3 regions of the Kitasatospora sp. NPDC048545 genome follow, and region 2 is predicted to be linked to each of the others. Evidence: predicted binding sites of a transcription regulator. Region 2 holds the regulator's gene; each other region holds the start of a gene.
What was found. The regulator HrcA, encoded in region 2, represses chaperone genes, less so after heat shock. The targets are predictions, from matches to a motif close to TTNGCACTCNGNNNNNCNGAGTGCNAA.
Positions count from the first base shown of each region.

Region 1: the regulator HrcA is predicted to act here: its motif matches at 1,445-1,471, upstream of groL (chaperonin GroEL).
Region 3: the regulator HrcA is predicted to act here: its motif matches at 2,624-2,650, upstream of groES (co-chaperone GroES).

Region 1 is NZ_JBEZIQ010000017.1:148,788-153,237, reverse strand. Features, by position in the region: gene thrC (threonine synthase) at 1-174, shown strand, start outside; gene AB0D10_RS18505 (MoaD/ThiS family protein) at 243-521, shown strand; gene AB0D10_RS18500 (cold-shock protein) at 1,062-1,265, shown strand; gene groL (chaperonin GroEL) at 1,628-3,250, shown strand; gene AB0D10_RS18490 (hypothetical protein) at 3,362-3,718, shown strand; gene AB0D10_RS18485 (hypothetical protein) at 3,720-4,361, opposite strand; gene AB0D10_RS18480 (PadR family transcriptional regulator) at 4,428-4,450, shown strand, end outside.
Region 2 is NZ_JBEZIQ010000001.1:70,437-74,886, forward strand. Features, by position in the region: gene AB0D10_RS00300 (hypothetical protein) at 1-246, opposite strand, end outside; gene htpX (zinc metalloprotease HtpX) at 273-1,193, opposite strand; gene hrcA (heat-inducible transcriptional repressor HrcA) at 1,482-2,516, shown strand; gene dnaJ (molecular chaperone DnaJ) at 2,588-3,727, shown strand; gene AB0D10_RS00320 (16S rRNA (uracil(1498)-N(3))-methyltransferase) at 3,830-4,450, shown strand, end outside.
Region 3 is NZ_JBEZIQ010000010.1:98,714-103,163, reverse strand. Features, by position in the region: gene AB0D10_RS12485 (LysR family transcriptional regulator) at 1-268, opposite strand, end outside; gene groL (chaperonin GroEL) at 414-2,042, opposite strand; gene groES (co-chaperone GroES) at 2,178-2,483, opposite strand; gene AB0D10_RS12470 (hypothetical protein) at 2,732-3,055, shown strand; gene AB0D10_RS12465 (class I SAM-dependent methyltransferase) at 3,073-4,245, shown strand; gene AB0D10_RS12460 (polysaccharide deacetylase family protein) at 4,258-4,450, opposite strand, start outside.

The sequences.
Region 1 (4,450 bases), on a different contig from region 2:
GGCGTGCTGAAGAAGCTGGTCGAGACCGGGCAGCTGGATCCGGCCAAGGAGACCGTCGCGATCAACACCGGCGACGGCCTGAAGACCCTGGACGCCGTCTCCGACGCCGGGATGACCGCCGTCATCCGCCCGACGCTGGACTCCTTCCGCGCCGCCGGCCTGGTGTCCGCCTGAACCTCCCCCGTCCCGGCCCCGCCACCCGGGGGCCTCGCCCCGCAAGGCCCCACCCCGCTAGGAGAGCCATGAGCGCCAACGTCCGCATCCCCACCATCCTGCGCACCTACACCGGCGGCGCCGCCGAGGTGACCGCCGAGGGCGCGACCCTGGCCGAGGTCATCGCCGACCTGGAGAAGAACCACGCGGGCATCGCCGCCCGCCTGCTGGACGACACCGGCAAGCTGCGCCGCTTCGTCAACGTCTACGTGAACGACGACGACGTGCGCTTCGCCGAGGGCCTGGCGACCGAGATCAAGGACGGCGCCGGCGTCTCGATCATTCCGGCGGTGGCCGGCGGCTGCTGAGCCGCGACTTCCCGCCATTCGGCCGCCCGTGCGTACGGAATTCCGTTCTCCGTACGCACGGGTGGCCGGTTGCATTCCGGCTGGAATCTTTCCGAGTCGAGTCGGAGTAGAGTGTCGCTCGGTTGGGAACAGGGGTTCCCTCTCGACCGCCCGCGCTGTTCAGCCCGGGCGCGTCCGGCCGGTGAGACCGGCCCGGCAATCATGTCAGGCCGATGTCAGAATTACCGCGGGGATTTGGGTAATTCGTCCGCTATGTCCGGCGTGAAATGCCGATATTTTTCCGATTCGGCCCGTCCTGTCCCTTGATCGGGCAGTGGAATTACCGGCGGCTGACCCTGTTGCAGAGGGCGTCGGTCCGGATACATTCAGCGGCGGTCGACGCAGTCACCCGCTCACCGGACGCCGTTCGGCGCCCCGCGCGGAGGGCTGCGGCGTGCACGGCTGCGCCCAGGGGGGGTTCCCCGGGCCGGCCTTCAAACCAACCCGGGCCCGCGACCTGCGGGCACGTGAAGGGCCAGCACAGCACTAGGGGAGTTCGGAATGGCTCAGGGCACCGTCAAGTGGTTCAACGCGGAGAAGGGCTACGGCTTCATCGCGGTCGACGGTGGTGCGGACGTCTTCGTCCACTACAGCGCGATCCAGATGGACGGCTACCGCACCCTCGAGGAGGGCCAGCGGGTCGAGTTCGAGATTTCCCAGGGACAGAAGGGCCCGCAGGCGGACATGGTTCGCGCGGCGGTCTGACCCCTTCCGACTCCAGGAGCTCGGCCCGGCCCAGGGCTGGTGACCACTCGCTTCTCGACGGGCCCGCACGACACGCGTCGTGCGGGCCCGTCGGCGTTCCCGGGTGTTCCCGGCGTTTCCGGCCGTTCCCGGACGGCCCCGGGGCGGGCTCCGTGGCGGCTCGCGGGTCGGCGGCGGGGCTTGCACTCGACCACCCGGAGTGCTAATCATTGGCGTTAGCACTCACAGCGTGAGAGTGACAGCGGACCGGGTCGGTGAGGCCCCCGGGAGCGGTAGGGGAAAAGACCCCCGCACACCAGGGCCGTCCGTCGCGGGCACCCCTTGGTCCGAGCAGTCGACCGTGTCCCGGAGGACCACTTCTGATGGCCAAGATCATCGCCTTTGATGAGGAAGCTCGCCGCGGCCTTGAGCGTGGCATGAACCAGCTCGCCGACGCGGTGAAGGTCACGCTCGGCCCCAAGGGCCGCAACGTCGTGCTGGAGAAGAAGTGGGGCGCCCCCACGATCACCAACGACGGTGTCTCCATCGCCAAGGAGATCGAGCTCGAGGACCCGTACGAGAAGATCGGCGCGGAGCTCGTCAAGGAGGTCGCCAAGAAGACGGACGACGTCGCGGGTGACGGCACCACCACCGCCACCGTGCTCGCCCAGGCCCTGGTTCGCGAGGGTCTGCGCAACGTCGCCGCCGGCGCCAACCCGATGGCCCTGAAGCGCGGCATCGAGAAGGCCGTCGCCGCCGTCTCGGACCAGCTGCTGGCCCAGGCCAAGGACGTGGAGACCAAGGAGCAGATCGCCTCCACCGCCTCCATCTCCGCCGCTGACACCCAGATCGGCGAGCTCATCGCCGAGGCCATGGACAAGGTCGGCAAGGAAGGCGTCATCACCGTCGAGGAGAGCAACACCTTCGGTCTGGAGCTTGAGCTCACCGAGGGCATGCGCTTCGACAAGGGCTACATCTCGGCCTACTTCGCCACCGACCTGGAGCGGATGGAGGCGACCTTCGAGGACCCCTACATCCTCATCGCCAACTCCAAGATCGGCTCGGTCAAGGACCTCCTGCCGCTGCTGGAGAAGGTCATGCAGAGCGGCAAGCCGCTCGTCATCATCGCCGAGGACGTCGAGGGCGAGGCCCTGTCGACCCTGGTCGTGAACAAGATCCGCGGCACCTTCAAGTCCGTCGCCGTCAAGGCCCCGGGCTTCGGCGACCGCCGCAAGGCCATGCTCGGCGACATCGCCATCCTCACCGGTGGCACGGTCATCTCCGAGGAGGTCGGCCTCAAGCTGGAGAACGCCGGCATCGACCTGCTGGGCACCGCCCGCAAGGTGGTCATCACCAAGGACGAGACCACCATCGTCGACGGTGGCGGCGAGAGCGACCAGGTCGCCGGCCGCGTGAACCAGATCCGCGCCGAGATCGAGAACAGCGACTCGGACTACGACCGCGAGAAGCTCCAGGAGCGCCTCGCCAAGCTGGCCGGCGGCGTGGCCGTCATCAAGGCCGGCGCGGCCACCGAGGTGGAGCTCAAGGAGCGCAAGCACCGCATCGAGGACGCCGTCCGCAACGCCAAGGCCGCCGTCGAGGAGGGCATCGTCGCCGGTGGTGGCGTCGCCCTGCTGCAGGCCGGTGTCGCCTTCGACAAGCTGGAGCTGGAGGGCGACGAGGCCACCGGTGCCAACATCGTCAAGGTCGCGCTGGAGGCCCCGATCAAGCAGATCGCGACCAACGCCGGCCTGGAGGGTGGCGTCGTGGTGGAGAAGGTTCGCAACCTCCCCGCCGGTCACGGCCTGAACGCCGCCACCAACGAGTACGTCGACCTGGTCGCCGTGGGCATCATCGACCCGGCCAAGGTCACCCGCTCCGCGCTGCAGAACGCCGCCTCCATCGCGGCGCTGTTCCTCACCACCGAGGCCGTCATCGCCGACAAGCCGGAGAAGGCCGCTGCGGCCGCCGGCGGCGGCATGCCGGGCGGTGACATGGACTTCTGATCCTGATCGTTCCGATCGGATCGGTGGTACCTCGTCCGCGTGGGCGGTTCCCTTCGGGGGGCCGCCCACGCGGCGTTTCGGCGTTGCGACGTGTCGACGGAGAATGGACGGATGGCTGCTGACGACATCGAGACCGCCCTGCACAACGCGCGGGCACTGATCCTGGCCGACCTCACCGCGCGGGACGTGGCGGACGCCGCCGTCGTCTCGCTGGTGGAGCAGGCCGTGACGCACCGCCGCTGGTGGCTGGAGCAGTGGCCGGACGGCACCGAGTACGTGCTCGGACTGGTCGCCCAGGACGTCCAGGACGCGCTGCTGGAGGCGTACGGGCGCTGGCCGCTGTGCAGCGAGTGCGCGGCCGACGGGGACCCGCACGCGCTGGGCGTGGAGCCGGAGCTGGGGCCCGATCCGCACTGGGTGTGCGGCAAGGAGGGCGCGGTGGTGGCGCCGGTCGGGAAGCTGCCCTAGGTCAGGCCTGGTCCTCCAGCCGCCGGAGTTCGGCCGTCAGGTTGGCGCGGGCGGCGTCCGTGAAGCGCTCGTGGGCGGCGGGGGTGCGGTAGAGCGCGGGCAGGGCCAGGAGCCCGCGCAGGACGGCGGCGCGGCCGGCGCGGAAGTCCGGCTCCGGGACGAAGCCGTACTCCTCCCGGACGGCGGCCGCGTACGCCGCGTACGCCTCGGGGGTGCCGCCGAGGACGGCGAGGTCCGCGTCGCAGAGCACCTCGCCGTCGCGGTCGCCGGGGGCCGGGTCGTGGCCGACGGTGAGCAGGACCAGTCGCTCGACCTCGGCGACCCGGGCGGCGGGCAGACCGGCGGCGGTGAGCGCGCGGACGGCCAGGGCGGCGCTGCGCTCCTCGTTCTCGGTGCGGTCGGGGCGGTAGACGGCGTCGTGGAACCAGGCCGCGAGGCGGACGGCGTCCGGGTCGGAGGCGTGCCCGGCGAGGTCGTCGACGTGCCGCAGGACCGCGCTCAGGTGCTCGGGGGTGTGGTAGCGGCGCTGGGGTTCCGACCAGCGGCGCAGCAGTTCCCGGCCGTACGGCCCGGGGTCGTCGGCGGCGCCGCAGCGGTGCAGCAGGGCGGTCCAGGCGGTGAGCAGGTCGTCGTCGGTGGGCATGACGGCCATTGTGGTGGGTCGGCCCGGGACTGGACCTATAGGTAGGTTGACGATATATGTAGTCGTATGACAGAACGCTCCATGCAGGA
Region 2 (4,450 bases):
GTCGTCCTTGGAGGCCTCCACCGGGACGCCGCGCTCGGTGTCGGCGTCCAGCAGCGCCCGTACCTGCTGCTCCACCTGGACGAAGGCCGCGCCCTCGACGGCCGCGAAGCAGACCGAGCCGAGCCCGGTGGGCAGGAAGCCGGTGGCGGCCTCCAGGGTGAGCGCGGCGGACGGCACGCCGAACAGCTGGTCGAGGTCGGGCTTGACGGGCTTGGTGCGGCCGAACAGGGCGTCCAGGATTCCCACGGCGGTCCTTTCGTGTGCTCGGGCGGTCAGCGGCCGAGCTGCTCGGAGATCTTCGCCAGCTGCGCCAGCCGCGTCTCCAGCGTCGGGTGGGTGGAGAACAGCTGCGAGGCCGTCTCCCGGGCGCTCAGCGCGGGCGCGAAGTAGAAGGCGTTGTAGGGCTGCGACTTGCGCAGGTCCTCGGTGGGGATGGCGGAGATCTGCCCGGTCACCTTGGTGAGCGCCGAGGCGAGCGCGCTGGGCCGGCCGGTGAGCTGGGCGGCGGCCCGGTCGGCGGCCAGCTCGCGGTAGCGGGACAGCAGCCGGGTGAGCAGGAAGCTGATCGCGTAGACGACCATCGAGGCCAGCGGGATGATCAGCGCCAGGATCGCCGTGTTCTGGTCGTTGTTGTTGCGGCCGCCGCCCATGAACCCGCCGTACACGGCGATCCTGGTCATCGCGCCGGCGAGCACGCCGAGGAAGCCGGCGATCGTCATCACCGCGACGTCCCGGTGGGCGACGTGGGACAGCTCGTGCGCGAGGACGCCCTCCAGCTCCTCGGGCTCCAGCCGGCGCAGCAGGCCGGTGGTGACGCAGACCACCGCGTTCTGCGGGTTGCGGCCGGTGGCGAAGGCGTTGGGCATGTCGTTGTCGGCGACCGCCACGCGGGGTTTGGGCATGTCGGCCAGCGCGCAGAGCCGGTCGATCGTGCCGTGTAGTTGGGGGAAGTCCTCCGGGGACACCTGGTGGGCTCCCATGGCCCGTTCGGTGATCTTGTCACTGAACCAGAACTGGGCCACGAACAGCCCGCCGGAGATCAGGACGATCAGCGGCCATGCACCGCGCAGCAGCGCGATCAGCAGGCCGGTGAAACCGACGTACAGCAGCCCGATCACGAACATCGTGGCGACCATGCGGCTGGTCAGGCCGCGGTCGGGTGCGAAACGGGTGTGCTGGCCCGAGCTCGACATCGCTTGCTCCTCCATTCGCCGTCGCTTTCGATGCTGCCACCCGGACGGCCGCGAGGCACCACCCCCGCGCCGGGAAGCGTGAACGCTCCCCGTCCCGCGGGCCGTACCCGGAACTGCGGGCAGGATCACTCCGGTCCGGCCGTTCCTGCCGTAGGACCCGGGCCTTACACTGGCAGGTACGGTTTTGGCACTCGCGCGTTCAGAGTGCCAGGACCGGGGCCTCCCGGAGCGGCCCGCAGCACTCAGGGACACAGACGGACAACGTGCGAAGACGGAGGTGCGTGCCCCATGGCCGGAGAGGTCCGCCAGCTGGACGACCGCAAGCTCGCCGTGCTCCGCGCGATCGTGCAGGACTACGTGGGCACCGAGGAGCCGGTCGGGTCCAAGGCCCTCGTGGAGCGGCACAACCTCGGGGTCTCGCCGGCGACGGTCCGCAACGACATGGCGGCGCTGGAGGAGGAGGGCTACATCCACCAGCCGCACACCAGCGCCGGCCGCATCCCGACCGACAAGGGGTACCGCCTCTTCGTCGACAGGCTCGCTGAGGTCAAGCCGATGAGCGCCCCCGAGCGCCGGGCGATCCGGCACTTCCTGGACGGCGCGGTCGACCTGGACGACGTGGTCGCGCGCACCGTGCGGCTGCTCGCCCAGCTGACCCGGCAGGTCGCGGTCGTCCAGTACCCGTCGCTGACGCGCTCGACCGTCCGGCACATCGAGCTGGTGGCGCTGGCCCCGGCCAAGGTGATGCTGGTGCTGATCACCAACACCGGCCGGGTCGAGCAGCGGATGGTCGACTGCCCGGGTACGGTCGGCGAGACGGTCCTGGCGGACCTGCGGACCGCGCTGAACAGCAGAGCGGCCGGCCGCCTCCTCCCGGACGTCCCGGGGCTGCTGGAGGAACTCCCGGCGATGTTCGAGCAGGCCGACAGGCCGACCGTCAGCACGGTCCTGGCGACCCTGTTCGAGACGCTCGCGGAACAGAACGAGGAACGGATCATGCTGGCCGGCACGGCCAATCTGACCCGCTTCGGCCACGACTTCCCCCTCACCATCCAGCCGGTGCTGGAGGCCCTGGAGGAGCAGGTCATCCTGCTCCGCCTCCTGGGTGAGACCAATGACGCCGCGATGACGGTCCGGATCGGGCGGGAGAACGCCTACGAAGGGCTGATTTCCACCTCGGTCGTGTCGGTCGGTTACGGTTCGGGCGACGAGAGCGTGGCCAAACTGGGTGTGATCGGTCCGACCCGGATGGACTACCCGGGCACAATGGGGGCGGTGCGGGCGGTGGCGCGGTACGTGGGTCAGATCCTGGCCGAGTCGTAGCAAACAGCCGTCGGACATCCTGACGGCGTCCAGTCGCAGCACTACTACAGGCGGAACAAGCGGAGCATTTGGTGGCCACGGACTACTACGCGGTACTCGGCGTCCGACGGGATGCGGGGCAGGACGAGATCAAGAAGGCGTTCCGGCGCCTGGCACGCGAACTGCACCCGGACGTCAACCCGGACCCGAAGACGCAGGAGCGGTTCAAGGAGATCAACGCCGCCTACGAGGTGCTCTCCGACCCGCAGAAGCGCCAGGTCTACGACCTCGGCGGCGACCCGCTGTCCCCGGGCGGGGGCGGTGCGGGCGGCTTCGGCGCGGGCGCGGCGGGCTTCGGCTTCTCCGACATCATGGACGCCTTCTTCGGCGCCGCGGCCGGCCAGCGCGGCCCGCGCTCGCGCACCCGCCGCGGCCAGGACGCCATGATCCGGCTGGAGATCACCCTGGAGGAGGCCGCGTTCGGCACCACCAAGGAGCTCCAGGTCGACACCGCCGTCACCTGCACCACGTGCAGCGGCGAGGGCGCGGCCCCCGGCACCTCCGCCCAGACCTGCGACATGTGCCGCGGCAAGGGCGAGGTCTCCCAGGTCACCCGGTCCTTCCTGGGCCAGGTCATGACCTCCCGCCCCTGCCCGCAGTGCCAGGGCTTCGGCACCGTCGTGCCGACCCCGTGCCCGGAGTGCGCCGGCGACGGCCGGGTCCGCGCCCGTCGCACCCTGACCGTCAAGATCCCGGCCGGTGTCGACAACGGCACCCGGATCCAGCTGGCCGGCGAGGGCGAGGTCGGCCCCGGCGGCGGCCCGGCCGGCGACCTGTACGTCGAGATCGCCGAGTCCGCCCACGCGATCTTCCAGCGGCGCGGCGACGACCTGCACTGCACCGTCACCATCCCGATGACGGCTGCCTCGCTCGGCACCCAGGTGCCGCTGCAGACCCTGGACGGCCTGGAGGAGGTCGACATCCGGCCCGGCACCCAGTCCGGCCAGTCGATCCCGCTGCACGGCCGCGGCATCACCCACCTGCGCGGGGGCGGCCGGGGCGACCTGATAGTGCACGTCGAGGTGAAGACGCCCACCAAGCTCGACCCCGAGCAGGAGGAGCTGCTGCGCCGCCTGGCGGTGCTGCGCGGCGAGGAGCGGCCCTCCGGCCAGTTCGCGCCCGGCCAGCAGGGCCTGTTCTCCCGGCTGAAGGACGCCTTCAACGGCCGGTAGCCGTCGCGCGGGGGTGCCGGGGGCCGACCCCGGCACCCCTTTCGCGTGCCCCCGCCGGTTCCCCCTCCCGCCCCAGGCCCCGCCCCGGAAAGGTGCCCCCGCATGACCGCGCCCGTCTTCGTCGTCGAGACCGAACGGATCGCCGCCGCCGCGCCCGGCGCGATGGTGCGCCTGGACGGCCCGGAGGGGCGGCACGCGGCCGCGGTGAAGCGCCTGGAGGCCGGTGAGGCGGTGACCCTCGCCGACGGACTGGGGCTCGGCGTGGACGGAACGGTCGCCGCGGTGCACGGCAAGGACGCGATCGACGTCGCGGTCGCCGCGGTGCGGCGCGAGCCGGAGCCCGCGCCGCGGATCGTCGTCGTCCAGGCGCTGCCGAAGGGCGACCGCGGCGAGCTGGCCGTGGAGACCATGACCGAGGTCGGCGTGGACGTGGTGATCCCCTGGGCGGCCTCCCGCTGCATCACCCAGTGGAAGGGCGAGCGCGGCGCCAAGGCGCTCGCCAAGTGGCGGGCCACCGCCCGGGAGGCGGGCAAGCAGTCCCGTCGGCTGCGCTTCCCCGAGGTGCGCGACCCGATGACCACCAGGCAGCTGGCACCGGTGCTCGCCGGGGCCGCGTTCGCCGCCGTGCTGCACGAGGAGGGCGCCGAACCGCTGGCGCACGCCGCGCTGCCCGCCGCCGGCGACCTCGTGCTCGTTGTCGGCCCGGAGGGCGGGGTGTCCCCG
Region 3 (4,450 bases), on a different contig from region 2:
GCAGCCCGGCGATCGCGGCCACCTCCTCCTCGGCGGCGGAGAGCCCGGCCAGGATCCCGGTGGCATGCTTGAGCAGGACCCGCCCGGCCTCGCTGAGCTGCATCCCGCGGCCCGAGCGGACCACCAGCGGGGTGTCCACGGACTTCTCCAGCGCCTTCATCTGCTGGCTGATGGCGGGCTGGGTGCACCCCAGCTCGCGGGCGGCGGCGGAGAAGGAGCCGGTGCGGGCGACGGCACGCAGGACGCGCAGATGGCGGGCCTCGATCATGCCTTAGTTATAAGGCAATCTTTGCGTTCTGCAAAATTCTACTGATAGTTGAAGGGTCGACGGTTGCAGCAACCGCGACGGCCGGAGGCCCGGCCCGCCACCCCTCGCGGGGTGCGGACCGGGCCTCCGGTCAGTGGCTCGGGCCTCAGTGCGAGTGGCCGTGACCGCCGTGGGAGTGACCGTTGTCGGCCTCCTCCTCCTTCTTCTCCACCACGAGGGTCTCGGTGGTGAGCAGCAGGGAGGCGATCGAGGCCGCGTTCTCCAGGGCGGAGCGGGTGACCTTGACCGGGTCGATGACGCCGGCCTTCAGCAGGTCGCCGTACTCGCCGGTGGCCGCGTTGTAGCCGTGGCCGGTCTCCAGCTCGGCGACCTTGTGGGTGATGACGTAGCCCTCGAGGCCGGCGTTCTGGGCGATCCAGCGCAGCGGCTCGTGCAGCGCCTTGCGGACGACCGCGACACCGGTCGCCTCGTCGCCCGACAGGCCCAGGCCGTCCTCCAGCACCTTGGCGGCGTGGACCAGGGAGGCGCCACCGCCGGCGACGATGCCCTCCTCGACCGCGGCGCGGGTCGCCGAGATGGCGTCCTCCAGGCGGTGCTTGCGCTCCTTCAGCTCCACCTCGGTGGCGGCGCCGACCTTGATGACGCAGACGCCGCCGGCCAGCTTGGCCAGGCGCTCCTGCAGCTTCTCGCGGTCCCAGTCGGAGTCGGTGGCGGCGATCTCACCCTTGATCTGGGCGACGCGGCCGGCCACGGCCTCGGCGTCACCGGCACCGTCGACGACGGTGGTCTCGTCCTTGGTGATGGTCACGCGGCGGGCGGTGCCCAGCACGTCCAGGCCGACCTGGTCGAGCTTGAGGCCGACCTCCTCGGAGATGACCGTGCCGCCGGTCAGGGTGGCCAGGTCGCCGAGGATCGCCTTGCGGCGGTCGCCGAAGCCCGGGGCCTTGACGGCGACGGCGTTGAAGGTGCCGCGGATCTTGTTCACGACCAGGGTCGACAGCGCCTCGCCGTCGACGTCCTCGGCGATGATCAGCAGCGGCTTGGAGGCACCGCCCTGCAGGATCTTCTCCAGCAGCGGCAGCAGCTCCTGGATGGAGGAGATCTTGCCCTGGTTGATCAGGATGTAGGGGTCCTCCAGGACCGCTTCCTGACGCTCCGCGTCGGTGACGAAGTACGGCGACAGGTAGCCCTTGTCGAACTGCATGCCCTCGGTGAAGTCCAGCTCCACGCCGAAGGTGTTCGACTCCTCGACGGTGATGACACCGTCCTTGCCGACCTTGTCGATCGCCTCGGCGATCAGCTCGCCGACCTGGGTGTCCTGCGCGGAGAGGGACGCGACGGCGGCGACGTCGTCCTTGCCCTCGATCTCGCGGGCGACGGACAGCAGGTGCTCGGAGACGGCGGCGACGGCCTTGTCGATGCCCTTCTTCAGGGCGGCCGGGCCGGCACCGGCGGCGACGTTGCGCAGACCCTCGTTGACCAGGGCCTGAGCCAGCACGGTGGCGGTGGTGGTGCCGTCACCCGCGACGTCGTTGGTCTTGGTGGCGACCTCCTTGACGAGCTGCGCGCCAAGGTTCTCGTACGGGTCGTCCAGCTCGACCTCACGGGCGATGGTGACACCGTCGTTGGTGATGGTCGGGGCGCCGAACTTCTTGTCGATGACGACGTTGCGGCCCTTGGGGCCGATGGTCACCTTGACGGTGTCGGCCAGCTTGTTGACACCGCGCTCCAGCGAGCGGCGGGCGTCCTCGTCGAACTGCAGGATCTTCGCCATGTTCCCTATTCCCTCGGGGCTGCGGCCGGCCCACCGGCCGCCGAACTACGTGAACCAACAACCACGCCCCGGGCCCCTGTCACTTGGGACACGGATCCGGGGCGGGTCGGAACGACTTACTTCTCGATGCTGCGTTTACTTCTCGATGATGGCGAGAACGTCACGAGCCGAGAGGACGAGGTACTCCTCGCCCTGGTACTTCACCTCGGTGCCGCCGTACTTCGAGTACAGGACGATGTCACCGACGGCGACGTCGAGCGGCAGACGCTGGCCGTCCTCGAAGCGGCCCGGGCCGACGGCCAGGACGACGCCCTCCTGGGGCTTCTCCTTGGCGGTGTCCGGGATAACCAGGCCGGAGGCCGTGGTGGTCTCGGCGTCGAGCGGCTGGACCACGATGCGGTCCTCGAGCGGCTTGATGGCAACCTTGCTGCTGGTGGTCACGTCCGAGCTCCCCTTCGGAGATTACGGGGTTTTCTAACGGGTAGGGCGAGCCTGCGAGCCTGCCGTCGCGGGGGTCAGGCACGCGTCTTCGCGTTAGCACTCCCCCGGTGGGGAGTGCCAAGGACGACCATAGGCCCGTGTTAGCACTCAGTCAACCAGAGTGCCAACGACGCGCCCCGGAAGATCCTGACGACGGATGAGTACCCGTACTCATGTGCGCCCGTGACCGGGGTCGACACACTCGTGCCATGCCCGACACCCCGGTTCGCATCGGCCCGGCCCGCACCGCCGACGTCCTGTGGTCCGCAGTCCTCCTGCCGGTCCTCGGGGCGATCCCGGCGCTCGCGTACCTCGTGACCGTCGCGATCGTCTTCGCCTGCGTGGACGGCGGGAAGGGCGTGGAGGTGGTCGCCCTGCTGGGCGTGCTCGTCGGCGTGGCGGTCAGCCTCGGGGTGCCGCTGTCCGTCGCGTTCCGCACCCGGCGCGCCGGTTACCGGGTCCTGCCGGTCGTCGCCGCCGTCTCCCCGTTCCTGGTGCCGGGCTGGGCCGTGGCGGGCTTCCCCGGCGCCTGACCCGCGAGAATGGCACCGTGGACACCGAGAACCTCCAGCCCCTGCTGACGCCCGAGGGCCAGGCCCTGCTCGCCGAGCTGCGCGAGTTCACCCCCGAGGAGGAGCTGGCGCTGGCCACCCGCTTGCGGCGGGGGCACCCGGCGGAGCTGGTGTCGGCGGCCTTCGGGCAGGCACGGCTGCGGCAGCGGGCGCGGGCGAAGTTCGGGGCGGACGCCGACCTGATGTACTTCACGCCCAACGGGGTCGAGCAGTCCACCCGGCGCAGCGTGGCCGAGTGGCGGGCCCGGCGGTTCGCCGACCTGGGCGTCCGGCGGCTGGCGGACCTGTGCTGCGGCATCGGCGGGGACGTGCTGGCGCTGGCCCGCGCGGGCATCGAGGTGCTGGCCGTCGACAAGGACCCGGCGGCCTGCGCCGCCACCGCCGCGAACGCCGCCGCGCTCGGCCTGTCCGAGCTGGTCGAGGTGCGCTGCGCGGACGTCGCCGAGGTGGACGTCACCGGGTACGACGCGGTGTTCACCGACCCGGCCCGACGGACCGCGCGCGGCCGGGTGTTCGACCCGGAAGCGTACGCCCCGCCGCTCTCCTGGGCGATCGAGGCCGGCCGGCGGACCCCGATCGGCGCGCTGAAGGTCGCGCCCGGCATCCCGCACGAGGCCGTCCCGGCGGACGCCGAGGCCGAGTGGGTCTCCGACCACGGCGACGTCAAGGAGGCGGTGCTCTGGTTCGGCACCGGGGCCACCCGCCCGCACCGCGCCACCCTGCTCCCGCAGGGCGCCAGCCTGACCGGCGGCGACCTGCCCGACCCGTCGGCCGGCCCGGTCGGGCGCTACCTGTACGAGCCGGACGGCGCGGTGATCCGGGCCCACCTGGTGGCCGAGGTGGCCGGGCAGGTCGGCGGCCGGCTGATCGACCCGAAGATCGCCTACGTGACCTCGGACGAACTGGTCGCCACCCCGTACGCGCACGCCTTCGAGCTCACCGACGTGCTGCCCTTCCACATCAAGAAGCTGAAGGCGCTGCTGCGCGAGCGCGCGGTCGGCACGGTGGTGATCAAGAAGCGCGGGATGGCGATCACCCCGGAGGAGCTGCGCCGCCAGCTCAAGCCCTCCGGGCCGAACACCGTCACGGTGATCCTCAGCCGCACCGACCACGGCCCGCTGATGATGCTGGGGCAGCCGGTCCGGGCCTAGGGCCAGGGGCCGTCAGGAGGCGGGGGCCTGGATGTAGTCCTCCAGCCGGGCCACCGAGAAGCCCTGCTCCTGGATCCGGGCCAGCAGGTCGCCGAACATCTGGGTCATCGTGGCGCCCTTGAGTTCCTTGGGGCCGCGGAAGTGCGCCAGGATGATGTCGCCGGGCTTCAGCTTCTTGTCCGCCGCCTGGTACTGCATGTCGTGG